Regions from separate parts of the Streptosporangium sp. NPDC000396 genome, predicted to be linked through region 2. Evidence: predicted binding sites of a transcription regulator. Region 2 holds the regulator's gene; the other holds the start of a gene.
What was found. Region 2 encodes LexA, which represses DNA repair genes until DNA is damaged. Its sites were predicted from a motif close to TCGAACANNTGTTCGA; they were not measured.
Positions count from the first base shown of each region.

Region 1: ruvC (crossover junction endodeoxyribonuclease RuvC) is a predicted target of LexA. The motif match lies at 2,183-2,198, and genes of this name have one in related genera.

Region 1 is NZ_JBIAZA010000035.1:50,799-54,826, forward strand. It holds gene ruvB (Holliday junction branch migration DNA helicase RuvB) at 1-848, opposite strand, end outside; gene ruvA (Holliday junction branch migration protein RuvA) at 946-1,566, opposite strand; gene ruvC (crossover junction endodeoxyribonuclease RuvC) at 1,563-2,150, opposite strand; gene eis (enhanced intracellular survival protein Eis) at 2,253-3,413, opposite strand; gene ACFY2X_RS39260 (YebC/PmpR family DNA-binding transcriptional regulator) at 3,586-4,028, opposite strand, start outside.
Region 2 is NZ_JBIAZA010000011.1:112,124-130,335, forward strand. It holds gene ACFY2X_RS19320 (rhodanese-like domain-containing protein) at 61-540, shown strand; gene ACFY2X_RS19325 (hypothetical protein) at 792-1,250, shown strand; gene ACFY2X_RS19330 (cupin domain-containing protein) at 1,380-1,847, opposite strand; gene ACFY2X_RS19335 (carboxymuconolactone decarboxylase family protein) at 2,088-2,489, opposite strand; gene ACFY2X_RS19340 (helix-turn-helix domain-containing protein) at 2,986-3,795, opposite strand; gene ACFY2X_RS19345 (nuclear transport factor 2 family protein) at 3,884-4,264, shown strand; gene ACFY2X_RS19350 (vitamin B12-dependent ribonucleotide reductase) at 4,366-7,191, opposite strand; gene nrdR (transcriptional regulator NrdR) at 7,279-7,740, opposite strand; gene ACFY2X_RS19360 (LysM peptidoglycan-binding domain-containing protein) at 8,006-8,278, opposite strand; gene lexA (transcriptional repressor LexA) at 8,648-9,358, shown strand; gene ACFY2X_RS19370 (LacI family DNA-binding transcriptional regulator) at 9,671-10,654, opposite strand; gene ACFY2X_RS19375 (ABC transporter substrate-binding protein) at 10,753-11,634, shown strand; gene ACFY2X_RS19380 (amino acid ABC transporter permease) at 11,631-12,743, shown strand; gene ACFY2X_RS19385 (amino acid ABC transporter ATP-binding protein) at 12,743-13,486, shown strand; gene ACFY2X_RS19390 (type 1 glutamine amidotransferase) at 13,483-14,190, shown strand; partial or broken gene ACFY2X_RS19395 (RNA-guided endonuclease InsQ/TnpB family protein) at 14,453-15,715, opposite strand; gene leuS (leucine--tRNA ligase) at 16,003-18,212, opposite strand, start outside.

The DNA.
Region 1 (4,028 bases), on a different contig from region 2:
AGTCCCACCGGGCCTCCGCCGAACTTGCGCAGCAACGCCTCAAGCACCGCCCGGTCCAGCCGGTCCAGTCCTTCGGCGTCGACCTCATAGAGGTTCAGCGCCGCCGAGGCGACGTCCCTGGTGACCACTCCGCCGGCCCGAACCTCGGCGAAGTCCCGGACCCGGCGCAGCAGCCGGTTGGCGATGCGGGGCGTGCCCCGGGACCGCCCGGCGATCTCGTGCGCCGCGTCGCCGGGAAGCTCCAGGCCGAGCAGCCGCGCCGAGCGGTTCAGCACCTGCTCCAGCTCGGCGACCTCGTAGAAGTCCATGTGCGCGACGAACCCGAACCGGTCACGCAACGGCGCGGGCAGCAGCCCGGCCCGGGTGGTGGCTCCGACCAGGGTGAACGGCGCGACCTCCAGCGGGATCGCGGTCGCCCCCGGCCCCTTGCCCACCACGATGTCGACGCGGAAGTCCTCCATCGCGAGATAGAGCATCTCCTCAGCCGGGCGAGCCATCCGGTGGATCTCGTCGATGAAGAGGACCTCCCCCTCCGAGAGCGTCGACAGGATGGCCGCGAGGTCACCCGCCCGCTCCAGCGCCGGCCCCGAGGTGATCCTGATCGGCACGGAGAGCTCGGTTGCGATGATCATGGAGAGGGTCGTCTTGCCCAGGCCGGGGCCGCCGCTCATCAGCACGTGGTCCGGCGGCCGGTTGCGCCGCAGCGCGCTCTGCAGCACCAGCGACAGCTGTTCGCGCACCCTCGCCTGGCCGATGAACTCATCCAGCCGCCTGGGCCGCAGCGCCGCCTCGATCAGCCGCTCGTCGCCCTCGGCGTCCGGTGACACCAGATCCCGATCGAAGCTCACGCCACGCCATCCTCACTGACCCGGGCCCAGAGGCGGAAGGTCGTCAACTCGCCGAATCCGCCGCGTCCCGACGAGATCCGCATCGTGAACCTCTCTCTCACCGGACACTCAGCAGGCGAAGCGCGGCCTTGAGCAATGCCGCCACCTGCGGGGAGCGGCCCTGCGCCACCTCGGCGTCGGCCTGGGAGGCGACGGCGGCCACGGCCTCGTCGGCGTCTCTGGCCGAATAACCGAGACCCACCAGACCGGAGTGCACCTGGTCACGCCAGGCCGGCGCGACCGCGCTGCCGTTGAGCGCGGCGTTGACGGCCTCTTCAGGCGTGCCGAGCTTGTCCTTGAGGTCGACGATGATCCGCTGGGCGCCCTTGGGCCCCACACCGGGAACCCTGGTCAGCGCCTTGACGTCGGCGGCGGCCACGGCCATCCGGAGCGCGTTGGGCGTGTGGACGGCCAGCATCGCCAGCGCGACCTTGGGACCGACCCCGTTGGCCGTCTGCAGCATCTCGAAAACCCCGCGCTCGTCGTCGCTCGCGAAGCCGAACAAGGTCAGCGAGTCTTCGCGGACCACGAGCGAGGTGGCCAGCCGGGCCTCCTCCCCCGTCCTGAGGGTCGCCAGCGTGCCCGGCGTGCAGTGAACCAGCACGCCCACCCCGCCGACCTCGACCACCGCCCCGTCAGGCGCGATCGCGGTCACCTGTCCCCGCACCGAGGCGATCACTTTGTGGTTCCTCTCGAATATCGGGCCCGGCCCAGCCCGCGGAAGTAGGCGGCGGCGGTCGTCCCCTGCCCGGTCTCGGCCCTGGCGACCGCCTCCGCCAGCCGGCTCTGGGCTCCGCCCCGCCACACGTGGCAGATCGCGAGCGCGAGCGCGTCGGCGGCGTCGGCGGGCTTGGGCATCTCGTCCAGCCGCAGCAGCCGGGTCACCATGGTTCCCACCTGCTGCTTGTCGGCCGTTCCGCTGCCGGTGATCGCGGCCTTGACCTCGGACGGCGTGTGCAACGCCACCGGCAGGCCCCGGCGGGACGCGCACAGGATCGCCACGGCCGACGCCTGCGCGGTGCCCATCACGGTTCTGAGGTTGTGCTGGGCGAAGACCCGCTCCACGGCCACCGCGTCAGGCTCGATCTCGTCGAGCCACCGCTCGATGCCCGCCTCGATCGCCACCAGCCGAGCCCCGATCTCGTCGTCGGCCGGAGTCCGCACGACGCCGACCTTGAGCAGCTTGAGCGGCGCTCCGGGCCGCCCCTCGACCGCCCCGAGCCCGCACCGGGTCAGCCCCGGGTCGACCCCCATCACCCGCAGCTCGGGCAACCGCACCGACACGCCTCCGCTCGCCGAACATCTGTTCGGTGCCAGACTCTACCGCCTGGGAGCACACCGCGCACGGCTACCTCACACCGCACGTCAGAAGTAGTCGAGCATGTGGGGCGTGGCGTGGAAGACCGCGTCGAGGGCCTCGTCGCCGTCCTCCGGGCCGGTGAGGATCCCGGAGCGGCGCAGGGTGGCCGCCGGGATCCCCGCGAACAGGGCCGAGAAGGCACCGGCGGTGAAGGTGGGGATGGGTCCCGGCTGGGCTCCGGCGGGCTCGGCCGTACCGGATCCGCCGGAGACGGACAGGTGCCAGGGGCCGGAATTGGCGGGGCGCTCGGGATCGTCGACCTGGATCACCGCGTCGAACGTCACACCCGCGGGGAAACCGCGCCCGGCGACGGCCGCGGCGAGGTCGACGACGCGGAACATCCAGCGGGCCTGCCTGACCTCGTCCTTGGAACGGTCGCCGATCAGCCAGAACACCGGGTCGTCCGGGGCGACGACCGCCTGGACCGACTTGGCGGTGGAGGCGGACGAGCCGATCAGCGACCACAGGGCCCGGGCCGTGGCCTCCGACCCCGCGACGAGGTTGCCCACCTCGATGTCGCCCTCGTCGCTCCAGCGGTAGATCACGAAGCCGTCGTCGGCCAGGTAGAGGAAGTCGTCCTTTCTCTCCAGCCACAGGCGCCAGGACCGCTCGTCCCGGCAGACGGGGCCGGAGGCCCGGGTGCCGGCGTGGACACGGCCGAGGATCCCGATCACCTCGGCGGCGTCGCCGGGGCCCATGCGGCGGAGTTTGACCTGCTCGCTGAGCCTGATCGCACGCAGCGCCTCGGTGGGCAGGGTGGCCCGGTGCATGGCACCGGCGTGCTCCCAGCCGAGCGAGCGGTAGATGGGGGTGGTGGTCGGGTAGAGCGCCGAGATCGGATGCCCCAGGTCCGCGCAACGGCCGAGGGTGGCCCGCAGCAGCGTCCGGCCGACACCTCGTCCCCGGTCCTCGGGGGCGACGGTCACCGAGGCGACGCCGCCCATGGACATCGGCCTGCCGTGCCACCACTGGGTGAAGTCGTTGATCCGGCTCGTCGCGACCAGGCGGGGGCCGTCCACGACGCCGAGGTATCTCCCCTCCGCGAGCACCGGGACGACCAGCTTGCGCCAGGTCTCCACATCGCTCTCGGACAGGGGCCCGAAGGCGCGCTTACGGTTGTCCAGCACCGCGTCGAGGTCCTCGACCGTCAAATCACGTAGCTCCACGGTGACCCAACCTAGGCAGGAACGGCCCGCGAAGGCGAATCGGGTTCCGCGGGCATCCGGGCCGCCGGTTCCGTGGCTTCATGTCCGGGTCCCCCGCCCTGCCGCGCGGGCGGAGCGCCGACCGGACGCCGGAGCGCCCGCCTCCCCGGGAAGGCGGGCGCTCCGGACACGGTCAGGCCTCGAGCTTCTCCAGAACCTCGTCGGACACGTCGAAGTTGGCCCAGACGTTCTGGACGTCGTCGCTGTCTTCGAGGGCGTCGATCAGCCTGAAGACCTTGCGCGCGCCGTCCTCGTCGAGCGGGACGTTCAGCGTCGGCAGGAAGCTGGACTCGGCGGAGTCGTAGTCGATCCCGGCGGCCTGCAGGGCCTTCCGGACCGGCACGAGGTCGGTGGCCTCGCAGACGACCTCGAACTGGTCACCCAGATCGTTGACCTCGTCGGCGCCCGCGTCGAGGACCGCGGTCAGCACGTCGTCCTCGGACAGCTCGCCCTTGGGGACGAGCACGACGCCCTTGCGGTTGAACATGTAGGACACCGAGCCGGGGTCGGCCAGGGAGCCGCCGTTGCGGGTCAGGGCGACACGGACCTCGGAGGCCGCGCGGTTGCGGTTGTCGG
Region 2 (18,212 bases):
GCATGCCGGGACAGGCACCATTTCCTCATCGCCGCCGCACACGATCGAAAGGCCGCCGAGATGCCCGCCACCACCGCAGTCCGCTCCGCCGTCACCGCGGTCCCCGCCGCCGCCAACGCCGCCGCGCTCGCCCACTTCGCCGCCCGCCTGGCGTTCGAGACCGATGTGGCCGACGTGGCCGCCGACCTGACTTCGGGGGCCCCGGGGGTCGTCGTGGTCGACTCGCGCAGCCTGGCCGGCTGGGAGCAGGGCCACATCGAGGGCGCGGTACACCTGCCCACCGCCGAGATCGCCGCCCGCGCCGCCGAGGTGATCCCCGCGGGTGCGACCGTGGTGACCTACTGCTGGGGTCCCGGCTGCAACGGCGCCACCCGCGCCGCCCTGGAGTTCGCCAAGCTCGGCTACCCGGTCAAGGAGATGCTCGGCGGTTTCGAATACTGGGCGAGGGAGGGCTTCCCGGTGGAGACCGCCGACGGCGTCTCCCGCGGCGGGGTGGACCCGCTGACCGCTCCGGTCTCCGGCATCTCCTGCTCCTGCTGACCGGTTTCCCTCGGATTTCCCGGATTTCCCGGCCCGAGGCGTACGCCCTGGCGAGATCTGCCCCGCACCCGGCTCCAGCTCCGGAAACGCGCTCGGGCAGGGTTGGCGCGCGAATGATCACAACCGGAAGTACGCGTACAAACTGACCGAAATTTCTGACATAGCGGTTATCTTCCAGCGATCAACGGTGCAAAATGATCGTGCCCGACGCCACTCGATCAGCGGGTGGCGACCGACGATGGGACGAGTGAGTGCTCAAGTCCACAAAGACGATCATTCTTGCCGCGGCACTGGCCACCGGTGGAATCATGGCGAACCCGGCGTACGCCGCAGCGGCCTCCTACACCCCCGAAGGCATCTGCGGTGCCGGATTCGCCCGGGTGGACGGCGGCGTTCAGCCGGTCAAGACCTCCTCCGGCAGCGTGTACGGCCATGTCTACCTGCTCTACAACAGCAGCACCGGATACAACTGCGTGACCACCATCAAGACGAGCTTCGTGGGGCTCCCCACTCACGTCTCGGCTTGGGTGCAGGTGAAGCGCCCCAAGACGAAGCCGGTGGATGACTCCGGGAGCTTCAAGTACTACGCGGGTCCGGCGAAGATCTACGGCAAGGGTCTCTGCGTGAAGTTCTGGGGAAGCATCAAGCCCAGCGGCCATGACCCGAAAGTCGCGACCGGCGGGCGGAACACCTGGGGCAACTGCGACTAGCGCGCCTCTTACGAGGGTGTGACCCGGGCCGCTCGGCCCGGGTCATCCGTCTGCTGTTCGACCCGCCCCGGCCGTCCGCGGTCGCGAACGCGACGCCGCGGGCGCCTCCGGCGGCGAAGGGACAGCCGGTCAGTAGGAGGTGGTGCGGTAGCGGGCGCGGAACTCGGCGAGGAGTTCGTCGGTCACCTCGGCACCCGCGGCCACGGCGGCGTGCACCTCGCGGAAATACCCCTCGTATCCCGAGGGAGTGTAGAGGCACAGGGCGCGCACGGTCTCCGCGCTCGCGTTGCGGAACCCGTGCGGTGTCCCGCGCACCGCGGACAGCAGGTTCCCGGGGCCCACCGTCACCTCCCCGTCCCCGTTGTGCAGGGTCAGCTCGCCTTCCAGGACGTAGAAATATTCGTCGTGCCCTTCGTGCACGTGCGGCCGGGCCCCCATGACGCCCGCCGCCAAAGTGAACTCCTCGAACGCGAAGCGCCCGCCGGTGTGCTCGCCGGTCAGCCGGAAGAAGTGCTCCACCCCCGCGACATCGATCAGTTCGCCCTCCTCGGGACGGCGCAGCAGCGGACGTGGGCCAGGCATCGCTTTCTCGATCATCCCCGCATTCTGGCAGAGCGGCTCCGCCCATGATCCGAATCTCGCTCACCACGCTACGCGAGGAAACCGCCAGATCAACACCGCGAGGGCCGCGCTTCCCCACCGTCCCGGCGTACCCACCCGGTTACGGCGTTCCTTTTCACCGAGAAGGTGCTGGTGACCAAGGTCCGGCAGCGGTCTCGTCACGAAGGCGCTTCTCGCAAGCGACGGCTTCGCCGCGGGTGACCCCAAGATTCGCGGTCAGGTGGCAGGAGTGACGGGCAGCAGGTTCCGCTCGGCGAAGACCTTCTTGGCGACGAAGGTCGCGTTGAGCGCCCGCGGCATTCCGCAGTAGACGGCCGAGTGCAGCAGGGCTTCGACGATCTCGGCGGGAGTGAGACCGACGTTGAGCGCGGCGTTGACGTGCACCTCCAGCTGAGGCTCGCAGCCGCCCAGCGCGGTGAGCATGCCGAGGGTGACGAGCTGCCGATCCCGGGGCGGCAGGCCGGGGCGGGCGTAGATGTCGCCGAACGCCCAGGAGACGACCTGGTGGCCGAGCTCGGGTGAGACGTCGGAGAGCGCGTCGACGACCCTCTGACCGGCCTCGCCGTCGATCTCCCGCAGCACCTTCAGGCCGTGCTCGTATCGTTCCTCGCGGGTCATGATTCTCCCAGTGGCTTCTCATCGTGAGCGATCCTGTGGTTCGGCGTACGGCCACCGGCCCGCGCCGACGAATGCGCCGGGCTTGGTGCTCGAGGTTCCGGCCGGAGCCGGTAGCGGCTGTGCGCCGGCCACGGCTCAAACGGTAAGAGTTAGAGCGCGCTCCAACGCAAACCGGAAACCGCTCCGCCGTACTCCGGGCAGACCGTGGACCGGACGCCATCATGTCTAGTGAGGGGACTGCCGGGTTTACCCGGCAGGGGAATCACTTCCCTGTTATGGTTTCTTTGCTTGAAACGGTCAGGGCTTGGCCGTCGCCTACCTCAGCCGAGGGAAGCGAGAAGCCGCTCTCTTCAGGAAGCGGAGGAGTCACCACGTTCACACGACAACCGCTCGCGGAAAACCGAAGCGGGGAACCGGCCTTTCGCCGATTCCCCGCCATGAACGTCCTGACCGCTGCTTCAATCTGCGCGGCGCCTGCCCTACTGGGGCAGCGCACTTATTTGGAGACTGCGGTATCCGGCATCACCGAATGGCCCCCGCTGCGCAATGCGAGTGCGGTGCGGGCGTCAGCGGGGAAGTAAGCCTCGATCGCGATCTCTTCGAGCGTGACGTCGAAAGCGGCACCGAACGTCGTGATCGTATTGATGAAGCTCAACTCCACCCCTCGATGCCGGATCCGGATGGGCATCGCGATGTCAACGGGATCCGGCGGCTGCATCTGGTCGGGAGCACCATAGGAGACGAGTTCCGAGTAGAGGTCGCTCAACTGCGGATCCCCGGTCTGTTGCACCTGTCGTGCCAGGCGTGGCAGCAGGAATCCGCGAACCTGCCCCAGGTTGAGCAGGCGGGACGCGAACCCGGCGGGATGCAAGCCCAGCCGCATCATGTTGACCGGCGGTTCTAGCAGGGCAGGTGCGACACCGTCCAAGAACACATCGGCGGCGGAGTTGGCAAGTACCAAGTTCCAACGGCGATCCACCACCAGCGCGGGATTCGGCTCATGCCCCCGCAAGATCTGATGAAGGGCTTCGCGCGCCGCTGTCAGATCCGGGTCGTCCAGCGGACGCTCTTGGTAGACAGGCGCGTATCCCGCGGCGACCAGGAGCCGGTTTCGGTCGCGCAGCGGAACTTGCAGGTGTTCGGCCAGACGCAGGACCATCGGACGGCTGGGAACCGTGCGGCCGGTCTCGACGAAGCTGACGTGGCGGCTGGAGACCTCCGCCTGGATGGCCAGATCGAGCTGGCTCAGCTGCCGACGACGGCGCCACTCACGCAGGAGTTCACCAACAGGCCGATCTTGTGACATGGGCTCGGTTCTATCGTGACCTCGCACCCATCGCCATTACAAGGGATGTAATCGACGACGCGATACCGGCGCCGCCACCGTTATCCGCATGCCAGAAACCACTGAGACGGAACGCAACAGGAAGCTCGTGCTCGAGGGCTTCGCGGAGTTCGCCAGAGGCAACATCGAAATCCTTCGCACTCTGCTGGCGGAGGATTTCGTCGAACACAGCCCGGGCAACCCCTCCGGCCGAGACGCGTTCGTCGATTTCATCGCGCACGCTCCGGTGGCGGGCGCCCGACTGGAGCTCAAGCGCGCCATTGCCGACGAACAGTACGTGGTCATGCACTACCTCATGACCGCGCCGGAGGAAAAACGCGGCACCGCGGTCGTCGATATCTGGCGGCTGGAGGATGGACTGATCGTCGAGCACTGGGATGTCGTCCAGCCTGTGCCAGAGCCCGCGGAAGTCCCCAACGGGATGTTCTGAGCGCCGGCCCGGCGCGTACCTTCCTTAAACGCTCCGGCGGGGTGCCGGATCTCTCCGGCACCCCGCCTGAACAGGTCGTTCACGCCTGACGACGCTCCGAATCAGCTGCAGCCGCTGGTGGAGCCGCAGCCCTCGCAGACGTAGCAGCTACCGGCGGGACGCATCTTGGTACCGCAGGTCATGCAGAGCGGTGCGTCGGCCGTGCGGCCTTGGTGGGACTCCAGAGAGCCGACCCGCTGAGGCTCGGCCACGACCACCGGCTCCGTGCGGGGCTGGGGCTGCTCGATCGGTGCCGAGGTGGCCAGCTCGGCGATGACCTCGTCGGTGGGGATCGGAGCCGGGTCCTCACCCCGCTGCTGGGCGGCGCGCTCGGAGGCCGAGAAGATGCCGAGGGCGGCCCGCTCCTCGTAGGGCAGGTGGTCCAGGGCCAGGCGGCGGAAGATGTAGTCCATCACCGAGGCGGCCATGCGGATGTCCGGGTCGTCGGTCATGCCCGCCGGGTCGAAGCGCATGTTGACGAACTTGCTCACGTAGGTCTCCAGGGGCACGCCGTACTGCAGGCCGATGGAGATGGCCACGGAGAAGGCGTCCATGACGCCCGCGAGGGTCGAACCCTGCTTGGACATCTTCAGGAAGACCTCGCCGAGACCGTCGTCGGGGTAGGACGAGGCGGTCATGTAGCCCTTGGCGCCACCCACGGTGAAGCGTGTGGTGGTGCTGGGACGCTGGTTCGGCATCCGGCGGCGAGTCGGGCGGCTGATCTCCACGACCTGGACCTCGGGCTCCGCGGGCGCGGGCTTTTCCTCCGTCTTCTGACCGGCGGCGGAGAGCGGCTGGCCGACCTTGCAGTTGTCCCGGTAGACGGCCAGGGCCTTCAGGCCGAGCTTCCAGCCCTCCATGTAGACCTGCTCGATGTCCTCGATCGTCGCGGACTCGGGCAGGTTGACCGTCTTGGAGATGGCGCCGGATAGGAACGGCTGGACGGCGGCCATCATGCGCACGTGGCCCATGGGCGCGATCGCCCGCTCGCCCATGGCGCAGTCGAACACCTCGTAGTGCTCGGGCTTGAGGCCGGGGGCGTCCACGACGTGGCCGTTGGCCGCGATGTATTCGACGATGGCCTCGATCTGCTCTTCCTGGTAGCCCAGCTGCCGCAGCGCGCGCGGGATCGTCTGGTTGACGATCTGCATGGAGCCGCCGCCGACGAGCTTCTTGAACTTGACCAGGGCGAGGTCGGGCTCGATACCGGTGGTGTCGCAGTCCATCATCAGGCCGATGGTGCCGGTGGGCGCGAGCAGCGAGGCCTGGGCGTTGCGGTAGCCGTTCTTCTCACCGAGCTTGAGGCACTCCGCCCACTGCTTGGAGGCCTCGGCGTGGATCGCCCGGTCCATCGCCTCCAGCGTGCGCAGGCCGCCGTCCGCGTCCGCGTGCTTGTGCATGACACGCTTGTGCGCGTCGGCGTTGCGGGCGTAGCCGTCGTACGGCCCGACGACCCCGGCCAGTTCGGCGCTGCGACGGTAGGAGACGCCGGTCATCAGGGAGGTGATGGCGCCGGCGATGGCCCGGCCCCCCTCGGAGTCGTAGGCGTGGCCGGTGGCCATGAGCAGCGCGCCGAGGTTGGCGTAGCCGATGCCGAGCTGGCGGTAGGCCCGGGTGGTCTCGTCGATCTTCTGGGTCGGGAAGTCGGCGAAGGTGATGGAGACGTCCATCGCGGTGATGATCAGCTCGGTGATCTTCACGAAGTTCGCGATGTCGAACGAGTCGTCGTCCTTCAGGAACTTCAGCAGGTTGATGCTGGCCAGGTTGCAGGAGGAGTTGTCCAGGTGCAGATACTCCGAGCACGGGTTGCTCGCGGTGATGCGGCCGGTCTCCGGGCTGGTGTGCCAGTCGTTGATCGTGTCGTCGTACTGGAGACCGGGGTCGGCGCACTCCCAGGCGGCCTTGGCCATCTTGCGGAACAGGTCTTTGGCGTCGACCTTGTCGATGACCTCGCCGGTGAGGCGGGCGCGCAGGCCGAACTCGCCACCGGCCTCCACCGCGCGCATGAACTCGTCGGAGACGCGCACGGAGTTGTTGGCGTTCTGGTACTGGACGGAGACGATGTCCTTGCCGCCCAGGTCCATGTCGAACCCGGCGTCGCGCAGCGCGCGGATCTTGTCTTCCTCACGCGCCTTGGTCTCGATGAACTCCTCGATGTCGGGGTGGTCCACGTCCAGGACGACCATCTTGGCGGCCCGGCGCGTGGCGCCGCCGGACTTGATGGTGCCCGCAGAGGCGTCCGCACCGCGCATGAAGGAGACCGGGCCGCTGGCCGTACCGCCGCTGGAGAGCAGTTCCTTCGACGAGCGGATCCGGGAGAGGTTCACACCGGAACCCGAACCACCCTTGAAGATCACACCCTCTTCCTTGTACCAGTCGAGGATCGACTCCATGGTGTCGTCGACGGCAAGGATGAAACAGGCGCTGACCTGCTGCGGCGAGGCGGTGCCCACGTTGAACCAGACCGGCGAGTTGAAGCTGAAGACCTGGTTGACCAGAGCGTGCTTGAGCTCGTGGTCGAAGATCTCGGCGTCCTCCTCGGTGGCGAAGTAACCGTGCTCGATCGCCGTCTTGGTGTAGACGCCCACCACGCGGTCGACGAGCTGCTTGAGGCTCCATTCGCGCTGCGGGGTGCCCACCGCGCCGCGGAAGTATTTGGTGGTCACGATGTTGGCGGCGTTGACCGACCAGGACTCGGGGAACTCCACGCCTCGCTGCTCGAAGTTGATCGAGCCGTCTCGCCAGTTGGTCATGACGACGTCACGGCGCTCCCAGGCCACCTCGTCATAGGGGTGCACCCCTGGAGTGGTGAAGATGCGCTTCATCTTCAGCCCCCTACGCGGCCGCTTCCCCCCACGCATGGCCGTGCCACCGACCGTCTCCGTCATGACTTCCCCCTTCCGGGACTCCGCAGAGCCCTCGACTCGGACCACATCAACGCGCCGCCATGTCCCCCGGCGCCCGGGGCTTGAATTTCAGTCCTGCTTGGTGGAGCGATCCGTCCGCAACTTCTCGATCTCGGCCTCGAAGTCGGCCAGGGTCTCGAAGCTTCGGTAAACGGAGGCGAAGCGCAGATAGGCCACTTCGTCCAGCTCGCGGAGCGGGCCCAGGATCGCCAGCCCGACCTCGTGGGCCGCGATCTCGGCGGCCCCGGTCGCCCGGATGCACTCCTCCACCCGCTGGCCCAGCTGGGCCAGAGAGTCTTCGCTGACCGGACGTCCCTGGCAAGCCCGCCGCACTCCGGCGATCACCTTGTCCCTGAAGAACGGCTCGGTCACCCCGCTGCGCTTGCTGACCATGAGCAGCACGTTTTCCTGCGTGGTGAACCTGCGTCCGCATTCCGGGCACGTGCGCCTGCGGCGGATGGCCCCACCGTCGTCGGTGGACCGGCTGTCGATGACTCGCGTGTCAGGATGACGACAGAACGGACAGTGCACGCGCGTCGCCTCCTTGACCTGCCGAGCGGCCCACCTTCCTCATGCACCCCACAGCACCCGTGTCCGGACGCTTGCGCCCACCTCTCGAATGGTCGAGATGCGGTAATGGAAACACAATCTATGGTGAAGTGCACTGGGTTGAGCCACTAGATGTTGTGGTCCAACGGTAGGAGGGTCGGCCCATGAACGCAAGTTAAAGAGACCCCGCGAGCCGAAGTCGCTGATCAGCGCATCACACCGGCGTGTCGCCCCTCCGGCGCCCCTCTCAACGCGCGAAACCGTCGGGCAGATACAGCCGGGTTCCGGGCTGGATCACGGAGTCGGGCAACCCGTTGAGGTCCATGATCCGGCGGATCGTCGGGGCGGGGTCGCCCTCCACCGTCACCGCGTCCGCGATCTCCCACAGCGTGTCGCCGCGGTGGACCACGACCCAGGGCAGGCCCTCATGGCTTCTCCGCTCGATCGCCGAGGCCGCGTCGATGCGGGCGCCGACCCAGAGCACCCCCAGGGTGATCACGGTGAGTGCCGATATCACCACGATCCTTCCCCTCCTGGTGAGCTGGAGCGGCGCACCAGGGTATCGGACGTCTCCCACTGCCCCGGACCGCCGAGTGGACCTCCGCCCGGGTCGCCGCACCGTCGCGGTCGCGGCCGTCGCGGCCTTCGTGATCGTGGTCGTCGTGGTCGTCTTCATGATGGCCCCCCACCCCTTCGACCTGGCCGAACATATGTCGAAGAAAGATCGGCGAATCGAACACGATGTCGATCGAACTCCCGTACGATGTTGTACACCACACTGTCGTTGATTTCGAGAACGACTCGAACAATTGTTTGAATATGATCTTCAACGAGGGTACGGTCGCTGTGTGCGACACAAGCAATACAGACCGGGAGGCAAGGAGATCGTATGAGCGAGCATGACGAGAACGGCTCAGCCGTCAACGACCTGGCAGTGCGCAGGCGCGACTCGCTCGGCCTCACCCCCAGGCAGCGGAAGATCCTTGAGGTCATCCGCGACTCGGTGCAGCAGCGCGGCTACCCGCCGTCCATGCGGGAGATCGGCGAGGCGGTGCAACTCACCAGCACCTCCAGCGTGTCGCACCAGCTGACGGCGTTGCAGCGCAAGGGCTATCTGCGCCGCGACCCGCATCGTCCCCGTGCGCTTGAGGTGCGGCTGCCCGGCGAGCCGGTGCTGTGGGTGGATCCCGACTCCCGCGACGACGACGCTCCGGTCAGCCGTCCGACCGCGGCCTACGTGCCGCTCGTCGGCCGGATCGCCGCCGGTGGCCCGATCCTCGCCGAGGAGAGCATCGAAGACGTCTTCGCCCTGCCCAAGCAGCTCGTCGGCGAAGGCACGCTCTTCCTGCTCCAGGTGACCGGTGACTCGATGATCGACGCCGCCATCGCCGACGGCGACTGGGTGGTCGTCCGCCAGCAGCCGGTGGCCGACAACGGCGACGTGGTCGCCGCGATGATCGACGGCGAGGCCACCGTCAAGACCTTCAAGCGCAAGGACGGCCACGTCTGGCTGGTTCCGCACAACCCGAACTACGACCCGATCCCCGGTGACGAGGCCACCGTCCTGGGCAAGGTCGTGGCGGTTCTGCGCAAGCTCTGAGAAGACGGCGCCCGGCAGGCATCCAGACCGGCCCCTGCCCGGCCCACAAGGCCACAGCCATACGGCGAGACTTCGTCGCGGATTTTCGAGTGTGGAGACCCCGGGTTTCAACCGTGAGCCCGGGGTTTCGGCTGTTGGGGCGGCATCCTCCCGCCGCCCCGATCCGATCGGCTCGCCAGTCCGCACTCAAGAACCGGGCACTATCGCGAACTTCATCCATAAGCCCGCATACTCTCTCTCCTCATCCCCGCTCCCTTGAGATCCAGGGAACACCATCCAGGATGAAGATCCGCAGAGCATGCGCCGGCCGGGTCAGCGGCTCGTCGACTCTCTGATCACCAGGCGGGTGGGCACCCTGAGGGAGCCGGGCTCGATGCCGCTCAGCACGTCGATGAGCGCGGCGGCGGCCACCGCCCCACGTCTCTCGGCTTCGAGGCTGAGCACGGTCAGCGGCACGTCCCAGTGCTTGTCCTCGACCGTCTCGCACATGATCGTGACCAGCAGGTCGTCAGGGATGGCGAGGCCGAGCTTGCGCGCCGCGCCCAGCAGCGCTTCGCCGTACGTCTCGTTGAGACCGTGCACGGCGTCGGGACGGTCGGGCCGGGACAGCAGCCGCTCGGCGGCGGCGGCCGGTGGCTCGCCCGGCTGCAGCGCCTCAATGATCACGGGGTTGCCGTGCGCGTGCGACCAGGCGATGTAGGCCCTCTCGGTGTCGAGCGTGTAGGAGTCGGGCTCGGTGCCGGTCAGCAGCGCGATGCGGGAGGCGCCCGCGTCGCGCAGATGGCCGAGCAGCGCCTGGAGGGTGTCGTCGGAGTCGCTCTCGATGACGGGCACGTCGCGGAACCCCGGATCCAGTGGCGTGCCGTCCGCCACCACCGGCTTGCCGCGCTTCCTGCACTCCGACATGAACGGGTCGCCGTGTGCCGGATCCACGATGATCACCCCGTCGAGGGGGACCTTGCCCCAGAGGTCGGCGGGCAGCACCACGACCGCGTGGTCGCGTTCGACCGCGAGCATGGTCGCGCCCGAGGCGAAGGCGGCGTAGTAGGGCCGGTAGGTGTGCTCCCAGTGGCGCGAGCGGATGTGCTCGACCAGGATGCCGATCACCCCGACGCGGCCCGACGCCAGCCCGGCCGCGATCGGGTCAGGCTGGTAGCCGAGCCGTTCGGCCGCCGCTCGCACGATCTCCCGGGTGCGCTCCGAAACCCTGCCCTTGCCGCTCAAAGCATGGGAGACCGTCGTGATCGACAGGCCAGTCACGCGGGCGACGTCGCGGATGCCGGCTCGATTGGTCACTCGCGCATCCTCACAGATGAGAAAACGTTTTGGCAAACCCTCTTGACGATGCCAAAACGCTTTTGCAATGGTGCAGATCCCCTACCAGGAGATGCGTCATGGTCACCATCCGTTCCACCGCCGTTGCCGCAGGGCTGCTGTCGCTGCTGCTCACCGCCGGCTGCGGCGGCTCCTCCACCTCGGCCAACACGACCGAGGCCAGCGGCGACTCGTACGGCAACTGCAAGGTCACCGGCAAGCGCGGCGAGTTCACGATCAAACCCGTCACCGCCGACACGCTCAGCGTCCAGGGCGACCTGCCCTCTCCCGGCTGGTGGAACGGTGACACGGTCGCCGCCATCAAGGACGGCTACGAGTACTGCATGGCGGCCAACATCGCCTACCGCGCGGGCCTGTCCAAGCTGGCCATCGAGAACACACCGTTCGACGCGCTCGTCTCGGGGCGGACGAAGAATTTCGACATGGCCCTGGCCGAGATCTCCATCACCGACGAGCGCAAGAAGGTCGTGAACTTCTCGGCGCCCTACTTCTCCTCCAACATCGGCGTGATGGTGAAGAAGGGCACGAGCGTCACCAAGGACAACATCCGCACCCTGCGACTCGGCGTGAAGCAGGGCACCGCGGGCGCGCTGTGGGTGGCCAACACGCTCAAGCCCGAGCAGCAGCCCAAGGTGTTCGCCAACGACCCGGAGATGAGCGCCGCGCTCCAGGCCGGCCAGATCGACGCCGCGCTGCAGGACGTCGCCATCATGCTCGGCTCGGCCGTCAAGTCGAACGGCCTGCTCGAAGTCGTCGGGCAGTACGAAACCGGCGAGTCGTACGGTGCGCTCTACCCGAAGGGCTCGGAGAACGCCGAGACGATCAACAAGATCATTGAGCAGATGAAGACGGACGGGACGCTCGACAAGCTGTCGGCCGACTACCTGTCCAAGGCGTTCGGCGGCGACCCCGCCAGGATCCCGCTCTGGCAGGCGTCGTGACGACGGCTGACCAGGCGACGGGCCCGGCGGTGGCCACCGTCGCCGGGGCCCGGGGAGCGACCGCCCAGCCCGCACCGACGCCGAACCGCGGCCTCGCGATCCTCGGCCTGGCCGCCGCCACGGTCGCGACCGTCGCCACCTGGCTCGTTGCGGCGTCCGTCTTCGAGGCCGCGGCCCCCGGCATGTGGCGCTGGGTCTTCGGCGCCGTCGCCCTCGCCGGCGCGGCAGCCGTACTCCTGGTCTATCGGCCCGCCCTGGAGGCGTGGCGGTGCTCCAGCAGGTGCGCCTCGTGCGCCGACATCGTGGAAAAGCGCGGCCTGTCCGCGCGGGTGCGGGAGTCCGCCTGGACCGCGGCCGGTACGGCCTTCGCCGTGCTGTGCGCCCTCACGCTGATCGTCTTCGTGCTGGCCAACGACGCTGCGGTGCAGCGCACGTTCTTCCAGGGCGAGCTGATCGGCACCAGCACGGTCGACATCATCAGGGCGTTCGGCACCAACCTGTTCATCGCCGTCGTCGCCCAGGTCCTCGTCCTCGCCTGGGGTCTGATCCTTGCCCTCGCCCGGCTGGCCCCCGGCCGGGTGGGCCGCCCGATCCGGGCCCTGGCCGTCGTCTACATCGACGTCATCCGTGCCGTGCCCGCGATCATCGTGATCTACCTGATCGGTTTCGGCCTGCCGATCGCGCAGATCCCGATCCTGTCCGGGCTGAGCCAGACGTGGTACGCGATCCTCGCGCTGACCGTCGTCTACGGCGCCTACGTCGCCGAGGTGTTCCGGTCCGGCATCGAGAGCGTGCACCCGAGTCAGGTCGCCGCCTCGCGTTCGCTCGGTTTCTCCCACCTCGCCACGATGCGCCATGTCGTCGTGCCGCAGGCGACCAAGCGGGTCATCCCACCGCTGCTCAACGACTTCATCGGGCTGCAGAAGGACACCGCGCTGGTCAACGTGATCGGCACGATCGACGCGTTCAACCAGGCGAAGATCTTCTCCGCGAACCACTTCAACCTGTCGTCGGTCACCGTCGTCGCGGGACTGTTCATCCTGATCACGATTCCGCAGGCGCGGTTGGTCGACCGGCTGATCGCCCGCGACAAGGCCAGGGGGGCGTGATGGCATTCCTTGAGATCGAGGGGCTGCGCAAGAGCTACGGCGAGCACGAGGTGCTGCGGGGCATCGACCTGAAGGTCGAGCAGCACGAGGTGATCTGCCTGATCGGCGCCTCGGGCAGCGGCAAGTCCACGCTGCTGCGCTGCGTCAACGCGCTCGAACCGATCGACGGCGGGCAGGTCAGGCTCGACGGCGAGGTCGTCTCCGGCGCGGGCGTCGACGTGAACCTGCTCCGCCGCGACGTCGGCATGGTCTTCCAGAGCTACAACCTGTTCCCGCACATGAGCGTGCTCGACAACGTCACGCTCGCGCCGATCAGGCTCGGCGGCCTGTCCCGCGAGCGGGCCGCCCAGAAGGCGATGATCCTGCTCGAACGGGTCGGCCTGGCCGACAAGGCCGCATCCTTCCCCGATCGGCTTTCCGGAGGCCAGCAGCAGCGGGTCGCGATCGTCCGCACGCTCGCCATGGAACCCCGCGTGCTCCTGCTCGACGAGATCACCGCGGCGCTCGACCCCGAACTGGTCGCCGAGGTGCTCGGCATCGTCAGGGAACTCGCCTCCGAAGGACTGACCATGCTTCTCGCCACCCACGAGATGGGTTTCGCCCGCGAGGTGGCGGACAAGGTCTGCTTCCTCCACCAGGGCAGCCTGCTGGAGCAGGGCCCACCTGAAAAGATCTTCACTGACCCCGCAGAGGAGCGCACACGTATGTTCCTGAAATCGATCATCGCGGCAGGCCGGCTGTGATCCTGATCGTTCAGCACGAGGACGGCACCGGGCCGGACCTGATCGGTTCCCGGATCGAGGCGGCGGGCGTCCCGTTCGACCTGCGCTGCCCGTTCAAGGGCGACGAGCTTCCCGCGACCCTCGACGGCTACGACGGGCTGCTCGTGCTCGGCGGCACTCCCGGCGCCTACGACGCTCACGTGGCCTCCTGGCTGCCGCACGTCCAGGAACTGCTGCGCGAAGCCGTACGGACCGAGCTTCCCACCTTCGGTGTCTGCCTCGGCGGGCAGCTCCTCGCGGCCGCGTGCGGCGGAGCCGTGCGGGTCGCGGAGCGCCACCAGGTCGGGCTGTACGGCCTGCGCGCCTATCCGGCCGCGGCCGACGATCCGCTCTTCGCCGGGTTCCCCGGCTCCGCGCGGGCCGTCCAGTGGCACTGGGACGAGATCTCCGTGCTTCCTCCGGGCGCGGTGCCGCTGCTCTGGGACGCGGATTTCCCCAACCAGGCATTCCGCCTGGGGGCCGTGGCCTGGGGCGTGCAGTTCCATCCCGAGGTGCTGCTCGACTCGGCCCGCGCGTGGGCGAAGGACGACTCCGAGCGGCTCGGCGTCGACGTGCCCGAGATGCTCAGGCAGATCGAGCAGGCGGAACCGGCCCTTCGGGAGCTGTGGGGAGGCGTCGCCGACCGCTGGATCGCCATCGTCGCCGACGGAGGGCGGCACGCCTGACCCGGCGGTGACGCGCCCGACGCCATGCCCGGCCGAGCACAACCAGGCCGGGCCCGGCCGAGCGCAACCGGGTCCGACCGGGAGCCGACCTCCCGGGCCCGGCCACCCTGTCATCCTCACCGCGTCGTGCCGCGCTGCGCGAGATATCGCATGTATTCCTGGCGGTTGAGCGGGTTGCCGTCCGACCGTTCACGCGCGGGAGCCGACTCGCCGGCCGGCCGTTCTCCCGACGGCCGGGACCACCAGACTCCTTCGCCACGCGTCAGCCCGGCAGGTGCCGCTCGATCTTCGACACATTGACTTCCTCCCCTCCCCGAAAGGAGGAGATTCCAACCGTCGCCGGTTGGTGTTCCTGCTTCACCGCCGGTTGCCCGCCCGGATGTCTCCGTTGAGGTCTTACACCGGCTCCACAGGCGTTTTATCTCTCCGCCAGCCCGGCGGCGAGAATGTTCCTTGCGGCGTTCACATCCCGGTCGTGGGTCGCACCGCAGGCGCATTCCCACCCCCGAACGTTCAGCGGCATCGCCTCCTGCACGGTGCCGCACGCCGAGCACAGCTTGGACGAGGGAAACCACCGGTCCACGACCAGCAGTTCCCGGCCGTACCAGGCCGTCTTGTACTCCAGCATTGTCCGCAACTCCCGCCAGGACGCGTCGGCGATGGCGCGGGCAAGCCGCCCGTTCTTCATCATGTTGCGGACAGTGAGGTCCTCGATCACGACCGTTTGGTTCTCACGGACGAGCCGAGTGGTGAGCTTGTGCAGGTGGTCCCGGCGCCGGTCGGTGATCCGCGCGTGGACGCGGGCGACCCTCAGCCGAGCTCTGGCCCGATTGTTCGATCCCTTGGCCTTGCGCGACAGCGCCCGCTGCGCCTTGGCCAGCCTGCGCCGGTTCACCCGCTCGTGGCGGGGGTTGGCGATCTTCTCCCTGGTGGACAGCGTGAGCAGTGTGGTGATCCCTGCATCTACGCCGACCGCGCTGGTCACGGGAGGCAGAGGGCGGATCTTTTCCTCTACGAGGATGGATACGAACCACCGGCCTGCCGCGTCCTTCGACACGGTCACCGTGGATGGTTCCGCACCCTCGGGCAGGGGCCGGGACCACACGATCGCCAACGGGTCACGCATCTTCGCCAGCGTCAACCGACCATCGCGCCAGCGGAACGCCGAGCGGGTGTACTTGGCCGCCGCCCGACATCTCTTACGAGACTTGAACGTCGGGTACTTGGCCCGCTTGGCGAAGAAGTTCGCGAAGGCCATCTGGAGGTGCCGCAGGGCCTGTTGCAGCGGCACCGACGACACCTCATTCAGGAACGCCAGCTCGGAGGTCTTCTTCCATGCCGTGAGCGCCGCCGAGGACTCCACGTACGAGACACGGCGCCCCTGCCGCGTGTAGGCGCGGGTCCGGTCCTCCAGCGCCTTGTTGTAGACCAGGCGGACGCAGCCGAAGGTCCGGGCAAGCTCTTCGGCCTGCTCGGGGGTCGGGTAGAAGCGGTACTTGTATGCCCGCTTCACGATCTGCGCCACGTCTCACAGTATGAAGAAAGATCAGTTAAGAACCGGTCAGCTGTGACAGAGCGGTTCGCCGGGGGGTGAAACGTCTACTCCCGCCCTGCTCCGCAGGGGTTCGATTCCTCCCCCACCCAACGGCGGGGGTCTCCACGGAGGTTTCTGATAAATCTGCCGCCCGCCCTGCGGCGTGTTCCGGCAGTCGTTATCCGGGGCCTGTTCGTGGATCTTCGCCTACGGGGTGACACAAACCGGGAGTGTCATGTCGACGGTGGGGCGCCCGCCGTACGGGCGCCCCGAGGTCGCTAGGGGACGATGTTGACCAGCTTGGGCGCGCGGACGATGACCTTGCGCGGGGTGCCGGACAGGAAGGACTGGACCTTGTCCGAGCCCAGTGCCAGGGCCTCCAGCTCGGCGTCGGAGATCTCCGGGGAGACCTCCAGCCGGTCGCGGACCTTGCCCGCGACCTGGACGACGCAGGTGACGGAGTCCTGGACCAGCAGGGCGGCCTCAGCCACGGGCCATCCGGCCCGGGCGACCGAGGCGGAGTGTCCCAGGCGCTCCCAGCCCTCCTCCGCGGCGTACGGCGCGACCAGCGACAGCATGACCGCCAGGGCCTCGGCGGCCTCGCGGACGGCCGGGTCCGCGGCGCCGGGACCGGAGTCGATCGCCTTGCGGGCCGCGCTCGTCAGCTCCATCATGCGAGCCACCGCGACGTTGAAGCGGTAGGAGTCGACCAGCTTGGTGACCTCGTCGACGGTCCGGTGGACGACCTTGCGCAGCTCCAGATCTCCGGTGGAGAAGTCGACGCCGGGAGCCGAGGCCGCGCCGGCCTCGGCCATGACGCGGAACGCCCTGGCCAGGAACTTCTGCGACGCGGCCGGGGAGACGTCGGCCCAGTCGATGTCGTCCTCCGGCGGGCCGGCGAACACCATCGTCAGCCGGACGGCGTCCACACCGTAGTCGTCGATCTGCTGCCCCAGGTCCACACCGTTGCCCAGCGACTTCGACATCGCCTTGCCCTGGTTGAGCACCTGGCCCTGGTTCAGCAGGCGCATGAAGGGCTCGGTGAAGTCGACCATGCCCATGTCGTGCAGGACCTTGGTGAAGAACCGCGCGTACAGCAGGTGCAGCACCGCGTGCTCGACACCGCCGACGTACTGGTCGATCGGGCCCCACTGCCGGACCTTCTCCACGTCGAACGGGCCGTCCTCGTAGGACGGGTCCACGTAACGCAGGAAGTACCACGACGAGTCGACGAAGGTGTCCATCGTGTCGGTGTCACGCCGGGCGGTGCCGCCGCACTTGGGGCAGGAGACGTTGACCCAGTCTTCGGCCGCGGCCAGCGGGGAGACGCCCTTGGGTGCCAGGGCCTCGCCGCGCAGGTCGGGCAGGGTGACCGGCAGCTGGTCGTCCGGGACGGGGACCTCTCCGCAGTCGACGCAGTGGATGATCGGGATCGGGCAGCCCCAGAAACGCTGGCGGGACAGCAGCCAGTCGCGCAGGCGGAAGTTGACCGCCGCCCTGCCGGTGCCGCGCTCGGCCAGCACCTCGGTGATCTTCCTGATCGCGTCGGTCTTGGACAGGCCGTCCAGCGGGCCGGAGTTGACCAGGGAGCCCTCTCCCGCGGTCGCGACACCGGTCTCACCCGGGTCGGCCAGGCCGGTGTGGACCACGACCCTCACCGGCAGGTCGAACGTGCGGGCGAAGTCCAGGTCGCGCTGGTCGTGGGCGGGGACCGCCATGATGGCGCCGTGGCCGTAGTCGGACAGCACGTAGTCGGCCGCCCAGACCGGCATGCGCTCGCCGTTGACCGGGTTGACGGCGTACCGGCCCAGGAAGACGCCGGTCTTCTCCTTCTCGGTGGACAGGCGGTCGATGTCGGACAGCTTGGCCACCTCGGCCCGGTAGGCCTCGAAGGCCTCGCGCCGGTCGTCCGCGACCAGCTCGTCGGCCAGCGGCGCGTCCGGGGCGACCACGAAGAAGGTCGCGCCGTACAGGGTATCGGGGCGCGTGGTGTAGACGGTGACCGGCTCGTCGCGGCCCTCGATCACGAACTCGACGTCGGCGCCCGTGGACTTGCCGATCCAGTTGCGCTGCATGGTCAGCACGCGCTCCGGCCAGCCGCCTTCCAGCTGGGCCATGTCCTCCAGCAGCCGGTCGGCGTAGTCAGTGATCTTGAAGTACCACTGGGTCAGCTCGCGGCGGACGACCTCGGCGCCGCATCGCTCACACTTGCCGCCGACGACCTGCTCGTTGGCCAGCACGGTCTGGTCGTTGGGGCACCAGTTGACCAGGCCGCCCCTGCGGTAGGCCAGGCCGCGCTCGAAGAAGCGGATGAACAGCCACTGGGTCCACTTGTAGTAGTCGGCGTCGCTGGTGTGCAGGCGGCGGGACCAGTCGAAGGAGACCGCGTAGCGCCTGAAGGAGTTGGCCTGGGTCTCGATGTTGGCGTAGGTCCACTCGGCCGGGTGCGCGTTCCGCTTGATCGCGGCGTTCTCGGCGGGCAGGCCGA